3 regions of the Dryocola mayonis genome follow, and region 1 is predicted to be linked to each of the others. Evidence: predicted binding sites of a transcription regulator. Region 1 holds the regulator's gene; each other region holds the start of a gene.
The links. The regulator CRP, encoded in region 1, controls carbon source genes, mostly activating them, when cyclic AMP is high. The targets are predictions, from matches to a motif close to ATGTGANNNNNNTCACAT.
Positions count from the first base shown of each region.

Region 2: the regulator CRP is predicted to act here: its motif matches at 2,298-2,315, upstream of hpt (hypoxanthine phosphoribosyltransferase).
Region 3: the regulator CRP is predicted to act here: its motif matches at 2,519-2,536, upstream of WLO32_RS14650 (YfcZ/YiiS family protein).

Region 1 covers NZ_CP150452.1:363,994-368,676, forward strand. The annotation lists gene WLO32_RS01615 (YccS/YhfK family putative transporter) at 1-908, opposite strand, end outside; gene crp (cAMP-activated global transcriptional regulator CRP) at 972-1,604, opposite strand; gene WLO32_RS01625 (OsmC family protein) at 1,920-2,324, shown strand; partial or broken gene WLO32_RS01630 (phosphoribulokinase) at 2,351-3,221, opposite strand; gene WLO32_RS01635 (YheU family protein) at 3,283-3,501, opposite strand; gene WLO32_RS01640 (hydrolase) at 3,503-4,519, opposite strand; gene WLO32_RS01645 (LysE family translocator) at 4,582-4,683, shown strand, end outside.
Region 2 covers NZ_CP150452.1:734,645-739,327, forward strand. The annotation lists gene WLO32_RS03560 (glucose/quinate/shikimate family membrane-bound PQQ-dependent dehydrogenase) at 1-2,249, opposite strand, end outside; gene hpt (hypoxanthine phosphoribosyltransferase) at 2,443-2,979, shown strand; gene can (carbonate dehydratase) at 3,032-3,712, opposite strand; gene WLO32_RS03575 (ABC transporter ATP-binding protein) at 3,821-4,683, shown strand, end outside.
Region 3 covers NZ_CP150452.1:3,044,113-3,048,795, reverse strand. The annotation lists gene mlaA (phospholipid-binding lipoprotein MlaA) at 1-19, shown strand, start outside; gene WLO32_RS14660 (hypothetical protein) at 337-720, shown strand; gene fadL (long-chain fatty acid transporter FadL) at 950-2,269, opposite strand; gene WLO32_RS14650 (YfcZ/YiiS family protein) at 2,640-2,924, shown strand; gene fadI (acetyl-CoA C-acyltransferase FadI) at 3,090-4,400, shown strand; partial or broken gene fadJ (fatty acid oxidation complex subunit alpha FadJ) at 4,400-4,683, shown strand, end outside.

The sequences.
Region 1 (4,683 bases):
TCCAGCGCTTCGATTTGTTTATCCATCACAAACCGCTTCGGGTAGCGGTGATAAAGGATATCGTCGGCCAGCACGCGTAAACGCGCCGCGATAGTCTGCGCGTTCCAGCGTATCACCGCCTCGGCGTGGCTTTGCTCGACGAGCTTTTGCACCTCTTCCGGCTGATGCAGGCTAACGGAGATGTGCTCCTGTAAATCGAGCGCCACCTGGAAGGCGCGCAGCAGGCGCTTGTAGCCGTTCTGCTGATTCGCCGCCAGCATGTGCAGCTGCTGGTAACAAACGGTGATCAGATCGACGGCTTTTTGCTGGCGGGCCAGCAAAGGCGGCAGCGCTTTTTCAGGATCCGTGTGCTGGGTCAGCAGGCCGTACTTGGCCTCGCAATAGTCCGCAAGCTGGCGGTAGAGCAGGCTTAAGGATTCACGAAGCGGCTGTTCGCGCCACATCCAGAACCAGAACCAGTTGAACGCTCCGTACCAGACGGTGCCGCAAACATAAAGCAGCATCGGTTTCCAGATGGGCATATTCCCGGCCATGCTGAGGGTAAAAATAGCGGCGATGAGCGAGGCGGGCAGCAGGCGGGCGTGGAGCGCGCTGATTTCGGCGGTGACACCCAGCAGCAGCGCCATACCCAGAAGAATGACCGGAAGCGGCACGGGCGTGTACAGCAGCATCAGCTGCATCAGCAGACTGCTGATGGCGAACAGGCCGCCGCCGATGATTAACCGCTTGAAGAAGCGTTTATGAGGCGTATCCAGACCGGCAATATTGCAGCACGCGGGCACTAACGAGAACATCAGCCCGGCCTGCAGATTGCCCAGAATCAGGCCTACCGCCACGGGAAGACACAGCACCAGCGTTTGTCGCAGTGCGTAGTTAACTTCGGGATGGTAGATCAGTCGACGCCACATATCAGAAGTGTAGAGACAAAAATGGCGTGTTACCGAAGCGACACGCCATTTTGTGAACAGGAATTAACGAGTGCCGTAAACGACGATCGTTTTACCGTGAGCGGAAATCAGGTTTTGATCTTCCAGCATTTTCAGGATGCGGCCTACGGTTTCGCGGGAGCAACCGACGATCTGACCGATTTCCTGGCGGGTGATTTTAATCTGCATGCCGTCCGGGTGGGTCATAGCGTCCGGCTGTTTTGCCAGGTTCAGCAGCGTCTGAGCGATGCGGCCGGTAACGTCGAGGAAGGCGAGGTTGCCTACTTTTTCTGACGTGACCTGCAGGCGACGCGCCATCTGGGAAGACAGACGCATCAGGATGTCCGGATTAACCTGGATAAGCTGACGGAACTTTTTATAGGAAATTTCGGCCACTTCGCATGCGGTTTTCGCACGAACCCAGGCGCTGCGCTCCTGGCCTTCTTCAAACAGGCCTAATTCACCGATAAAATCGCCCTGGTTCAGGTAGGAGAGGATCATTTCCTTACCCTCTTCATCCTTAATCAGCACTGCCACGGAGCCTTTGACGATGTAGTACAGCGTCTCTGCTTTTTCACCCTGGTGAATCAGCGTGCTCTTTGATGGATACTTATGAATGTGGCAATGGGACAAGAACCATTCGAGTGTCGGGTCTGTTTGCGGTTTGCCAAGCACCATGCGCGGTTATCCTCTGTTATAAACTGGCTACCAAAGACAGGATGCAAAACCTCCTGCCCGGCGTTGCAATCGTTAGAATATTTCCCACTCGGGGGAAATGGCCTGCAAGTCAATCTTGCCGCCTGTAATTAGTGATGTCCTCTGCAGACATTTATCACGTCAATGTATCAAATGTTGCATCCGGATTGTTTTAGCATAGCTTTTGACAAGTGTCTCCTATTGTCTCGTTTCAGCATGATGCAGGTCGCCTTCCGTTGCCAGTTTTACCGCATCCGCGTACTCTGAAAGGAAATTTCTTCAACAGGAGTAAGCAACATGCAGGCACGAGTTAAATGGGTTGAGGGGTTAACTTTCCTGGGCGAATCGGCTTCGGGCCACCAGATCCTGATGGACGGCAATTCAGGCGATAAGGCGCCCAGTCCGATGGAGATGGTACTGATGTCGGTCGGCGGCTGCAGCGCCATCGACGTGGTGTCCATTTTGCAAAAAGGCCGCCACGACGTGAAGGATTGCGAAGTGAAGCTGACGTCCGAGCGCCGTGAAGAAGCCCCGCGCCTGTTCACGCACATTAATCTGCATTTCATCGTGACCGGCAAAGACCTGAAGGACAACGCCGTGTCCCGCGCGGTGGATCTCTCCGCTGAGAAATACTGTTCGGTAGCGCTGATGCTTGAGAAAGCCGCAAACATCACGCACAGCTATGAAGTGATCGAAGCTTAACGCGCTTCAGGGCGGCGGGCGCCGCCCTAAACGACCTTTCTGCCTTCCGCCAGCCGTTGCACCAGCGGCGTCATGATAAGCTCCATCGCCAGCCCCATTTTCCCGCCGGGCACCACCAACGTATTGATGTGGGAAATGAAAGATCCCTGCAGCATGGCCAACAGATATGGGAAATCAATGTCATCCAGCCCGCGGAAGTGAATAACCACGAAGCTTTCGTCCAGCGACGGAATGCCGCGCGCCGCAAAGGGGTTAGACGTATCTACCGTTGGCACGCGCTGGAAGTTGATATGGGTGCGCGAGAACTGCGGGGTGATGTAGTTGATGTAGTCATCCATCGATCTGACGACCGAGTCCATCACCGCTTCCCGGGAATGGGCCGCGTTCGCTGGTGTCGCGCACCAGCTTTTGGATCCACTCAAGGTTAACGATGGGCACCACGCCTACCAAAAGGTCGACGTGGTTCGCCACGTCGTGCTGCGGGGTGACTACGCCGCCGTGCAGCCCTTCGTAAAAGAGGACGTCCGTCGGCTCTGGCAAAGGCTGCCACGGCGTAAAGGTTCCCGGCACCTGGTTCCAGGGCACGGCTTCATCATACGTATGGAGATATTTACGGGATTTGCCCTGGCCGCTGCGCCCGTATTCAGCAAAGGTCTGCTCAAGCAGGCTGAAATCGTTGGCCTCAGGGCCGAAATAGCTGATGTGGCGGCCAAGGTCGCGCGCTTTGCGGATAGCCAAATCCATTTCCGGACGGGTATAACGGTGGAAGCTGTCCCCTTCGACCTCCGCGGCGCGCAGGTTCAGCTGCTGAAAAATCTTGCGAAAGGCAAGGCTTGTGGTGGTGGTTCCCGCACCGCTGGATCCCGTGACGGCGATAACCGGATGTTTGGCTGACATAGGGCAACAACTCCATGGATTGTAAGAATTATGCAGTACAGACCGCGCCCCATGACAAGGGTCAGCCGCGGAACTGCCCGCGCGGCATAATATTCACCGTTTCATGAAGCTCTGACCAGACCAAAACCGCTTCGCCGCTTTGCAGCTGTCGTTTCACATCGGCGACCTTCTGCGACAGCGAGCGTTCCTGTTCACCATAATCCGTACCCTCGCGTAACACAAAGGATTCGATAAGATTGTCGAGCGTTTCCGCGTCGAGATCCTGCCAGGGAATAATCATCTTAGTGGTCCAGATATCTCGTCAGCCAGTCGGGGATGCGCTGCTCAAGCCACATTTCCGGTTTACGCAGCGTGCCGCCGACAAAGCCGACGTGTCCGCCATGACTGGTGAGTTGATATTCAATATTTGTGGGTAACGATGCCTTATCAGGAATGACATGGTGATCCATAAAGGGATCGTCTTTAGCATGGATAATGAGCGTGGGTTTAGCAATATCCGGCAGCAAAGGCATGGCGCTGCACCGGCGGTAGTAGTCCAGCGCGTCGGCAAAGCCGTGGATTTTCGAGGTAATCAGATCGTCAAAATCGCGGATGCGGCGCACGCCTTTCAGCTGTCTTAAATCGACAGGAAGCGTGCCGGGATAACTTCTGAGTTTCCGCGCGGCGTTCTTTTTAAGCAGGTTTAACAGGTAGCGCTGATAGAAACGCGAGAAACCCTGTTCCATATGGTAGCAGCACTGCTCAAGCATCAGCGGGGCCGAGACCACAACGCCCGCTTTTAAAGTACAGTCCACGCCCTGTTTCGCCATCAGGCAGGCCAGCATGTTGCCGCCGAGGGAGAAGCCGACCGCCGCCGTGGGCGCATCGCCATAGCGCTGGTTCAGCCAGTTAAGGAAAAAGGTGCCGTCCTCGGTTTCGCCGGAATGGTAGATGCGCTGCATGCGGTTGGGCACGCCGCTGCAGCCGCGGAAGTGCATAACCACGCCCAGCCAGCCGCGATTTTTAGCCGCTTCAATCAGGCCGTGAGCATAGGGGCTGTGCAGGCTGCCCTCCAGACCATGGAAAACCACCAGGCGCGGTTTATCGACGGCCGCAGCCGGATCTTCGCTCCAGGCGAGATCGACGAAATCTCCATCCGGCATATCGAGACGCTGCCAGTGGGGTTTAAATTTGACACGACGACGGATCACGCGCGGCAGCATAGTTTGCAGGTGGGGGTTGCTCAATCCGCGCATTGGACGGAAATCCTGGCCGTCATCATGATTAAAATTCAATTCTGCAGGGCTTGTCTGATCCATATCACACTGTTAGTTTCATTTTGTTTGCTAATTATTACCTTTGGGTGTGGAGCACCCACGTTATGGAAACGCTTTTCTTTTCAATGCTTGGTTTTCTTTGGGTCGCAGCTATCACCCCGGGTCCTAATAATACGTTACTTACCTCTTCCGGAGCCAACTACGGT
Region 2 (4,683 bases), 370 kb from region 1:
CCGGCCGGCAGACGCGCTTCCCACAGTTTTTCACCGTTGCTCATGTTGTAGGCGCGCAGGTAATTATCTGCGGTTGCGCCAATGAACAGCACGTTGCCCGCGGTGGAAATCGGACCGCCCAGCATCGGCATGCCCATTTTAAACGGCAGCGGAAGCGGCGAGCTGTCGCGCACGGTGCCGATACGTTTTTTCCACACCACTTCGTTGGTTTTCAGATCCACCGCAGAGATGTAGCCCCACGCCGGTTGCTTACAAGGTAAGCCGAACGGAGAGAGGAACGGGTTGAGCGTTACGCCGTAAGGCACGCCGTACTGCGGCTGAATCCCTACCTCGGAACCGGTGCCTTGTCCTGCTTCAGGCGGCTCCATCGGGTTGCCCGGGCCGCGCGGCATCAGGCGGGAGACAAACGGCAGCGCCATCGGGTTGGCGATAGCGACCTGACGGTTCGGATCGACGGAAATACCGCCCCATTCGAACATCCCCAGATTACCCGGGAACACCAGCGTGCCCTGCTCAGATGGCGGGGTGAAGATGCCTTCATAACGCAGCTTGTGGAAGATAATGCGGCAGACCATCTGATCGTAGAGGGTCGCGCCCCACATATCCGCGCCGCTCAGATCTTTCTTCGGACGGAAGCTCAGATCGGAGAACGGTTGGGTTGGGGTAACGTGGTCGCCTTTCGCCGCGCCCTGCGGCACCGGTTTTTCCGGCGCCGGCACCACCAGCTTGCCGTCACGACGGTCCAGCACAAAGATGTTGCCGGTTTTCGCCGGCGCATAAATTACCGGAACGGTATTGCCGTTCTTGTCGGTGATATCCGCAAGCGTCGGCTGGGAAGGCATATCCATGTCCCACAGATCGTGGTGCACGGTTTGGTAAGACCAGGCCAGTTTACCCGTGGTCGCGTTAAGCGCCAGGATGCTGCTGGCATAACGTTCCTGCTCAGGCGTACGGTTGCCGCCCCAGATATCCGGCGTGGTCACGCCCATCGGCAGATACACCAGATCCAGTTTGGCATCGTAGGCAGCCGGCGCCCAGGAGTTAGGTGAGTTGATGGTGAAGTGGTGCTCATCGCCTGGAATCGCATTCGGATCTTTCGCGCCCGGATCGAATGCCCACAGCAGCTTGCCGCTGTTGACGTCAAACCCACGAATAACGCCGGACGGCTCGCGGGTAGAGTAGTTATCCGTTACCGCACCCGCAATCACTATTACTTTATCAGTGATGATTGGCGGCGAGGTTGGCTCGTACATGCCAGGGGTGGTTACCGGCATATTAGTTTGCAGATTCAGAATGCCTTTGTTGGCAAAGCTTTCGCACAGCTGGCCGTTATCAGCGTTCAGGGCAAATACGCGGCCGTCGTTCACCGGCAGAATGATGCGGCGCGGACAGTCTGAAACTACGTCCGGGCTGGCGTTATCCGCAGTGGCTTCATGATAGGAAACGCCGCGACAGGTCACGTGCTGGAACGAAGGATTGGTATCCAGACGCGGATCGAATTTCCACTTCTGCTTGCCGGTAGCGGCATCCAGCGCAAACAGCTGCTGGTGCGCGGTACACAGGTAAAGCGTGTCGCGGATTTTAATCGGGGTAACTTCGTTGGTGACTTCGCCCGGATCGGTTGGACGCTTCACATCGCCGGTCTGGAATGACCAGGCCTCTTTGAGCTGGCCGACGTTTTTATCGTTGATCTGTTTTAACGGAGAGTAGCGCTGGCCTTCCTGATTGCGGCCGTAAGCTGGCCAGTCGGCGTCAGGAATGGTGGAGGCCGGCGCGGCAGCGGCGGTAGCCTCTGCGCTGAGCGTACCGTTAATTTCCTGCGGATCGTTAAATACCGCCCAGATAAGGGCCACGACGGTAATGGCCAGAACGGCGCCTAAGGCCGGCGCGGCGCCTGCGGAAGGCAGAATAAACTGGCGATAGACAAAGGGCAGCAGCAGCCACACGCCGAAGAAGAACAGCACATCTAAACGCGGCGTAAGCGCCCAGAAGTCGAAACCAACTTCCCAAACCGCCCATGCCAGGGTACAAAGCAGCAGTGCGGCATAAACCCACAGCGCCAGCACCTTACGTTGCCAAAGTAACCATGCGGTGATAAGCATCACCACCCCTGCAATTGGGTAGTAGTACGACCCACCAATTGCCACTAGCCATATCCCGCCAATAAGTAAATAAAGCCCGGTAAGCACCGCAAACAGGGCCGATAAGGTCGTGAAGACACGCCTTTCTGAGTTATTTATTTTCACAATTATCACGCTCTTAAAAGTTTGATAGCAATTAATTATAGTTATTAACAAGTGTGACTTACATCACATAAATGGCTTTTTTAGCGAAAGCGCATGCAACGACGTTTTGCTGTTATACTGCTGGCCTGAATATTTTGTGTTGGATAAAGCTGCGCCGACATTAAATGATTTGTTTTTAAATCATATGGTTATAGATATGAAACATACTGTAGAAGTGATGATCCCCGAAGCGGAGATCAAGTCCCGTATCGCTGAATTAGGCCGTCTGATAAGCGAACATTATCGTGACAGCGGCAGCGATATGGTGCTGGTTGGCCTGCTGCGCGGCTCGTTTATGTTTATGGCGGACCTGTGCCGTGAGGTGCAGGTGCCTCACGAAGTCGATTTTATGACCGCCTCCAGCTACGGCAGCGGCATGTCCACTACCCGCGATGTGAAAATCCTTAAAGACCTCGATGAAGATATTCGCGGCAAAGACGTTCTGATCGTCGAGGACATCATCGATTCCGGCAACACGCTAAGCAAAGTGCGTGAAATCCTCAGCCTGCGCCAGCCAAAATCCCTCGCTATCTGCACCCTGCTGGATAAGCCGGAGCGCCGCGAGGTGGACGTCAACGTCGAGTGGGTTGGCTTCTCCATCCCTGACGAGTTCGTCGTGGGCTATGGTATTGATTATGCCCAGCGCTATCGCCATCTGCCGTACGTCGGCAAAGTCGTTCTGCTGGACGAATAGTTAAGCGCGCGGAAAAGAAAAAGGGCCTTGAAGGCCCTTTTTGCTATCTGTATTACGGGGAAACCGCTCTATTCTTATGGCTGCTGTGGGTCAGCTTGAGGTTTGAAATCCCGCTGCGATAGCCCTGCTCAAGGGATTCGCGGCTGGTCGCCGTCACTTCCAGATCGCGCAGGCGGCCGTCGTGAATACCGTAAGCCCAGCCGTGCACCGTGACTTTCTGCCCGCGTTTCCACGCGGATTGCATAATCGTGGAGTGGCCCAGGTTATACACCTGCTCCATAACGTTCAGTTCGCACAGGGTATCAAGGCGCTGTTCCTGCGGGAGCTCTCCCAGCAGCGAGCTGTGCTTGAACCAGATATCGCGGATGTGCAGCAGCCAGTTGTTGATAAGGCCTAAATCCGGGTTCTCAACCGCCGCCTGAACGCCGCCGCAGCCGTAGTGGCCGCAGATGATAATGTGTTCGACTTCAAGCACGTCCACCGCGTACTGCACGACGGAAAGGCAGTTTAAATCGGTATGGATAACGAGGTTCGCCACATTGCGATGAACAAACAGCTCGCCGGGCTCAAGGCCGGTCAGACGTTCAGCCGGCACGCGGCTGTCCGAACAGCCAATCCACAGAAAACGAGGTTTTTGCGCCAGGGCCAGGCGTTCAAAAAAGCCCGGGTCTTCATCCTCCATCAGTTTTGACCAGACCTGGTTATTACTGATGAGGGTATCTATATCTTTCATGGAGGTTAACAACCTGTAACCGAATAAGTGCGTTGAGGTAATATAGGGCAACTCGATAAATTTTAAAACTGCTTAACAAATTTGTATCGTGAAAGGTAACCCCAAACAATGACCATTGCATTAGAACTGGAAAAGCTCACGAAAACCTATCCCGGCGGCGTTCAGGCCCTGCGCGGCATAGATCTTCGCGTTGAGGCGGGGGATTTTTACGCCTTGCTGGGCCCGAACGGCGCGGGCAAATCCACCACCATCGGCATCATCAGCTCGCTGGTCAATAAAACCTCCGGCCGCGTGCGCGTGTTTGGTTACGACCTGCAAAAAGACGTGGTGAATGCAAAGCGCCAGCTCGGGCTGGTTCCGCAGGAGTTTAACTTCAACCCGTTCGAAACGGTGCAGCAGATCGTGGTGCACCAGGCCGGCTATTACGGCGTTGAGCGCGGCGAAGCGATAGCGCGCAGCGAAAAATATTTAAAACAGCTCGATCTGTGGGAAAAACGCAACGAACGCGCGCGCATGTTATCCGGCGGCATGAAGCGTCGCCTGATGATTGCCAGGGCGCTGATGCATGAACCTAAGCTCCTGATTCTTGATGAGCCAACCGCCGGCGTCGATATCGAACTGCGTCGTTCCATGTGGGGCTTTTTAAAAGACCTGAACGATAAAGGCACCACCATTATTTTGACCACCCACTACCTGGAAGAGGCTGAAATGCTCTGCCGCAACATCGGCATTATTCAACGCGGCGAGCTGGTGGAAAATACCTCGATGAAGTCGCTGCTTTCCAAGCTGAAGTCCGAAACCTTTATTCTCGATCTCGCGCCAAAAAGCCCGCTGCCGAAGCTTGAAGGCTACCAGTACCGCCTGGTGGATACCTCGACGCTTGAGGTGGAAGTGCTGCGCGAGCAGGGCATCAACAGCGTCTTTAGCCAGCTAAGCGCGCAGGGAGTGCAGGTATTAAGCATGCGTAACAA
Region 3 (4,683 bases), 1.6 Mb from region 1:
AGATATCGACTCGCAGTAAGCGACGGGCATAAAAAAGGCGAACCCTGGGTTCGCCTTTTTTACAGCCACCCCCCTGTTTTCACAATACGGGCTTTAATTTTATAGATATTAAGCTGCGCCTTTAAATCAGGAATAATGCCCGGTGGAAATCCTCAGTTTTTCATTCTGACCTTTAAATTACCAGCTGAGGTAAGTTATTTTAAAATTATATAATCAAGAGTGATTTATAATAGTGATGAATGGTTCTGGCGCTGATGCTTAAATATAGAGTTTAATCGCTTCGCCAAAGTGCGTATACTCTTCTTTCTCATATTATATTTACAGGAAGTAATTTATATGATTGAGTCTCAGTTAAGCCAGCGGCTTAGAGCGGATAAACGGCTGGCTAAATATTTAGAAGAAGGCTATAAAGCAGCTTCGGCCCAGGGTTACTCAACCTTGAAGCATTTATATCCTGGCCTGGAAAGATTATCGTGGTATGCCTCTTGCAGTTTTGAAAAGTACCAAAATATTTGTATGCAATTACACCATGAAGATTTACGTGCATTGCAAAACATTCAAAATCAGATTGCCCGCAAAGAAACCATTCTTCAAATTTTTCAATTCTTTTTTGAGAAGCTGACCAGGTATTTAAATCTTAAACCATACTTAGGGTTTTATCGTTACCGTAAAGAAGAGGATGTGCGTAAAGTCATAGAGGCGATATTAGGGACAAAATGAATAAGCAAATAAAGAGAGTTTTACTTGATATATGGAATGAGGTTTTCTTTTATATTCTGTTAGTCATACTGGTGGTAATAGCCTTTCTGGCTGGTGTCTATTTCCCGGACCACACAGGTAAAATAGTATTATTTTCATTTGTGTTACTTCTTGGGGTAGCTTTAAAATATATTATTAAATAAAAAGAGCCTCTTAATGGTATTGAGGCTCTTTGGGTTCCTGCTATTTATCAGAACGCGTAGTTGAAGTTCATGCCGTACAGCCAGGCTTTCCCTTCTGAACGGAAGGTGTAAGGACCTTCGTTAATCTCTACGTGCTGACCGTGCATATAGGAAACGCCAAGATCAACGGAGGCGTCGTCGTTAAACGCGTAGGTAGTCCCTGCGCTCAGCCACAGACGGTCCTGATCCGGGATGGAGATGGAACGGTTGTCCGCCGGAACCGGGCTATCGTCAAATGCGATACCGGTACGGAAGGTCCAGTTCTTATCCATAAAGTAGGTGGTACCCAGCGCAATGCGGTACGCGTCCTTGAATTTTTCATCTTTCTGGAACAGCGTCTGGCCATCGCTGCCGGTGGCTTTCAGCTCCTGGAACTGGCTCCAGCTGGTGTAGGTTATGCTGTAGTGAATCGCCCACTGCGGATCGACTTTATTGTAACCAGAAAGCTCCCACATCTCAGGCAGGTTCAGCGTCAGAGCGCCAGGGATTGTTTCACCGCCGGTACCATAAAGCCCATAACCGCCCAGGAGAGGGTTGTAAGCGGCGGGCAGGCTGCTCTTATAGTCGCCGTCGAAGTCGATTTTCACTTCTGAACGGTAGGTGAAGCCGTAGCGGTTGTTCTTATCGATTTCATAAAGAATACCGGCGTTCCAGCCGTAGCCCCACTCATCGCCTTTCAGGTGCGCGATTTGCGTATCCGCCGGGATCTGCGATACCGGACCCGCAAGCTGCGGAGGCAGCGCGCCGGAACCTGCAATCAGCTGAGGTAAGTCGCCGGCATAGCGCTCGATTTTCGCCCTCGCGTAAACCGCATCAAAGCCAACGCCGAAGCTCCAGCTGTTGTTTAAGCGCCAGGCGCCGCTCAGGTTAAGGTTCAAGGTTTCAAGATCGGTTTTACCGCCAACGGAACCCGCCGCGTAATCGTTAGTATATTCAGTCGCCAGCCCGTAGTTGGAGGTTACAGAAGCCCCCCAGCCGAACTGCTCATTAATCGGTGCGACGAAATGGAGGTTTGGCACCCAGGCTGTCGGCGCGATATTGTCCGCGTCGGTGCTGCGGCCGGATAGCGATGTCCCGGAAATATTGACATCCGGATCGACGAATATCGCACCGCCAGAAAACGACGGACGGTCAAACATCATGATGGTGGCGGGGTTACGGCTGGCCGAGCCCGCGTTGTCCGCAACCGCACCTTCCCCGGAATAAGCTCGGCCAAGGCCAGAGGAAGAGAACTCGTTTAACTGAAAGCCGGCTGAGTATGCCTGCGAGGAGACAATTGCCACTGCAACCGCGAGGGCTGACTTTGAAAACAGGTTTTTCTGGCTCATGACCAAAACCTCATAGATTTATTTTTATACAAATAATGTTACACGTGGTAACAGGAGCGCGAATAGTAGGGGCTGATCGAAAACAGAGAAAGCTGACCAGTGGCGAGAGTATAGGTCTGACCAGATAGTATGTTGCAAGTTTGTATCTAAACTTTTTCAAGTTTGATCTTTAAAACGAGATCCGCCCGGCAAAATCGCGGCCACCTTGCTTCATCCAGACCGGTGAATTTTGTTTTAGATCATTTTTAAGTGTGATTTTGGTCACTTACGGGCGCAGGCAAGATTAACGACTGGAGAGGCTTCAACGGGGGGCGTAAAATAAGCAGCAATTGTTTAATCCCTTTCGCTTTTAAATACAGAGGAAATCATAATGAGTAAAAACACCGCTGATGAAACCCCGGTTTGCTGCTGTATTGATGTTGGCTCCATCATCGACAACACCGATTGCACCGCGTCATACAGCCGCGTCTTTGCCAACAAAGCGCAGGCCGATGAAACGCTGGCCGCGCTGAGCGCCAAAGCCCGTGAAGTAGAATCCGAACCTTGCCAGATTGTGCCGCGCTACGCTGACGTTGAAGAAGGCGTGCGGCTGGATATCGACTTCGTATTCAGCTGCCAGGCTGAAACCATGATCTTCCAGCTCGGCCTGCGTTAATTTCTTCAGACGCTCTCTTTAGGGGAGCGTCGTTTATCCCTTCCAAAGCGTGTCCATCCTCCCAATTTTTTAGTCGGCCAGTTGGCTGAATGTAACTTTTTGGTTAAAACTGTGATCAGGTCAGACCACTTTTGGTTCGTTTACAATTTTTAACAGGGGAGCGTTATGAGTCAGGCACTTCCGCTGGTGACCCGCCAGGGTGACCGCATTGCCATCGTCAGCGGTTTACGCACGCCGTTTGCGCGTCAGGCTACGTCCTTCCACGGTATTCCCGCGATCGATCTTGGCAATATGCTGGTCAGCGAGCTGCTGGCGCGCAGTGAAATTCCCCCGGAAATCATTGAGCAACTTGTTTTCGGCCAGGTTGTGCAGATGCCGGAAGCGCCAAATATCGCGCGTGAAATCGTCCTCGGTACAGGCATGAGTATCCATACCGACGCCTACAGCGTGAGCCGGGCCTGCGCGACCAGCTTTCAGGCCGTAGCCAACGTCGCCGAAAGCCTGCTCGCCGGCACTATTCGCGCGGGCATCGCCGGCGGGGCGGATTCATCTTCCGTATTGCCGATCGGCGTAAGCAAAAAGCTGGGCCGCACGCTGGTGGATGCCAATAAAGCCCGCACGCTTGGCCAGCGGCTGAAGCTCTTTTCCCGCCTGCGCCCGCGCGATCTCCTGCCGGTCCCTCCGGCGGTCGCTGAATATTCCACGGGCTTGCGGATGGGCGATACCGCCGAACAAATGGCGAAAACCCATGGTATTACCCGCGAACAGCAGGACGCTCTCGCGCACCGTTCCCACGAGCGCGCGGCGCTTGCCTGGCAAGAAGGCAAGCTCGCCGATGAGGTGATGACCGCTTTTATTCCGCCGTATCGTCAGCCGTTTAGCGAAGATAACAACGTTCGCAAAGGCTCATCGCTTGCCGATTACGCAAAGCTGCGTCCGGCCTTCGACCGCAAACACGGTACGGTAACCGCCGCTAACAGTACGCCTTTAACCGACGGCGCAGCGGCTGTGATCCTGATGACGGAATCCCGGGCTAAAGAGCTGGGCCTGAAGCCGCTGGGCTTTTTACGCAGCTACGCTTTCACCGCCGTAGACGTGTGGCAAGATATGTTGTCAGGGCCGGCATGGGCCACGCCGCTCGCCCTTGAGCGCGCCGGCATCACCATGGGCGATCTGACGCTGTTTGATATGCACGAAGCCTTCGCCGCCCAGACGCTGGCTAATTTGAAAATGCTTTCCAGCGATCGCTTCGCCCGCGAGGTGCTGGGGCGTTCTCAGGCGACCGGGGAAGTGGACGAGGCGAAATTTAACGTGCTCGGCGGTTCCATCGCTTACGGCCACCCCTTTGCGGCAACGGGCGCGCGCATGATTACGCAAACGCTGCATGAGCTGCGTCGTCGCGGCGGCGGGCTGGGGCTGGTCACCGCCTGCGCGGCGGGCGGCCTGGGCGCGGCTATGGTTCTGGAGGTCGAATAATGGAACAGACAAGCGCATTCTCATTGCATATCCGGCCTGACAACGTCGCGGTGGTCACCATTGACGTGCCGGGCGAAAAGATGAACACCCTGAAGGCCTCGTTCGGCCCTGAGGTTCACGCCATTATCAAACAGGTGCGGGATAACAACGCGCTGCAGGGCCTGGTGTTTATTTCCGCGAAGTCCGACAACTTTATCGCCGGCGCGGATATCAACATGATTGCCGGCTGCCAGAGCGCGGAAGAGGCGCAGTCTCTGGCGCGCCAGGGCCAGCAGATTATGGC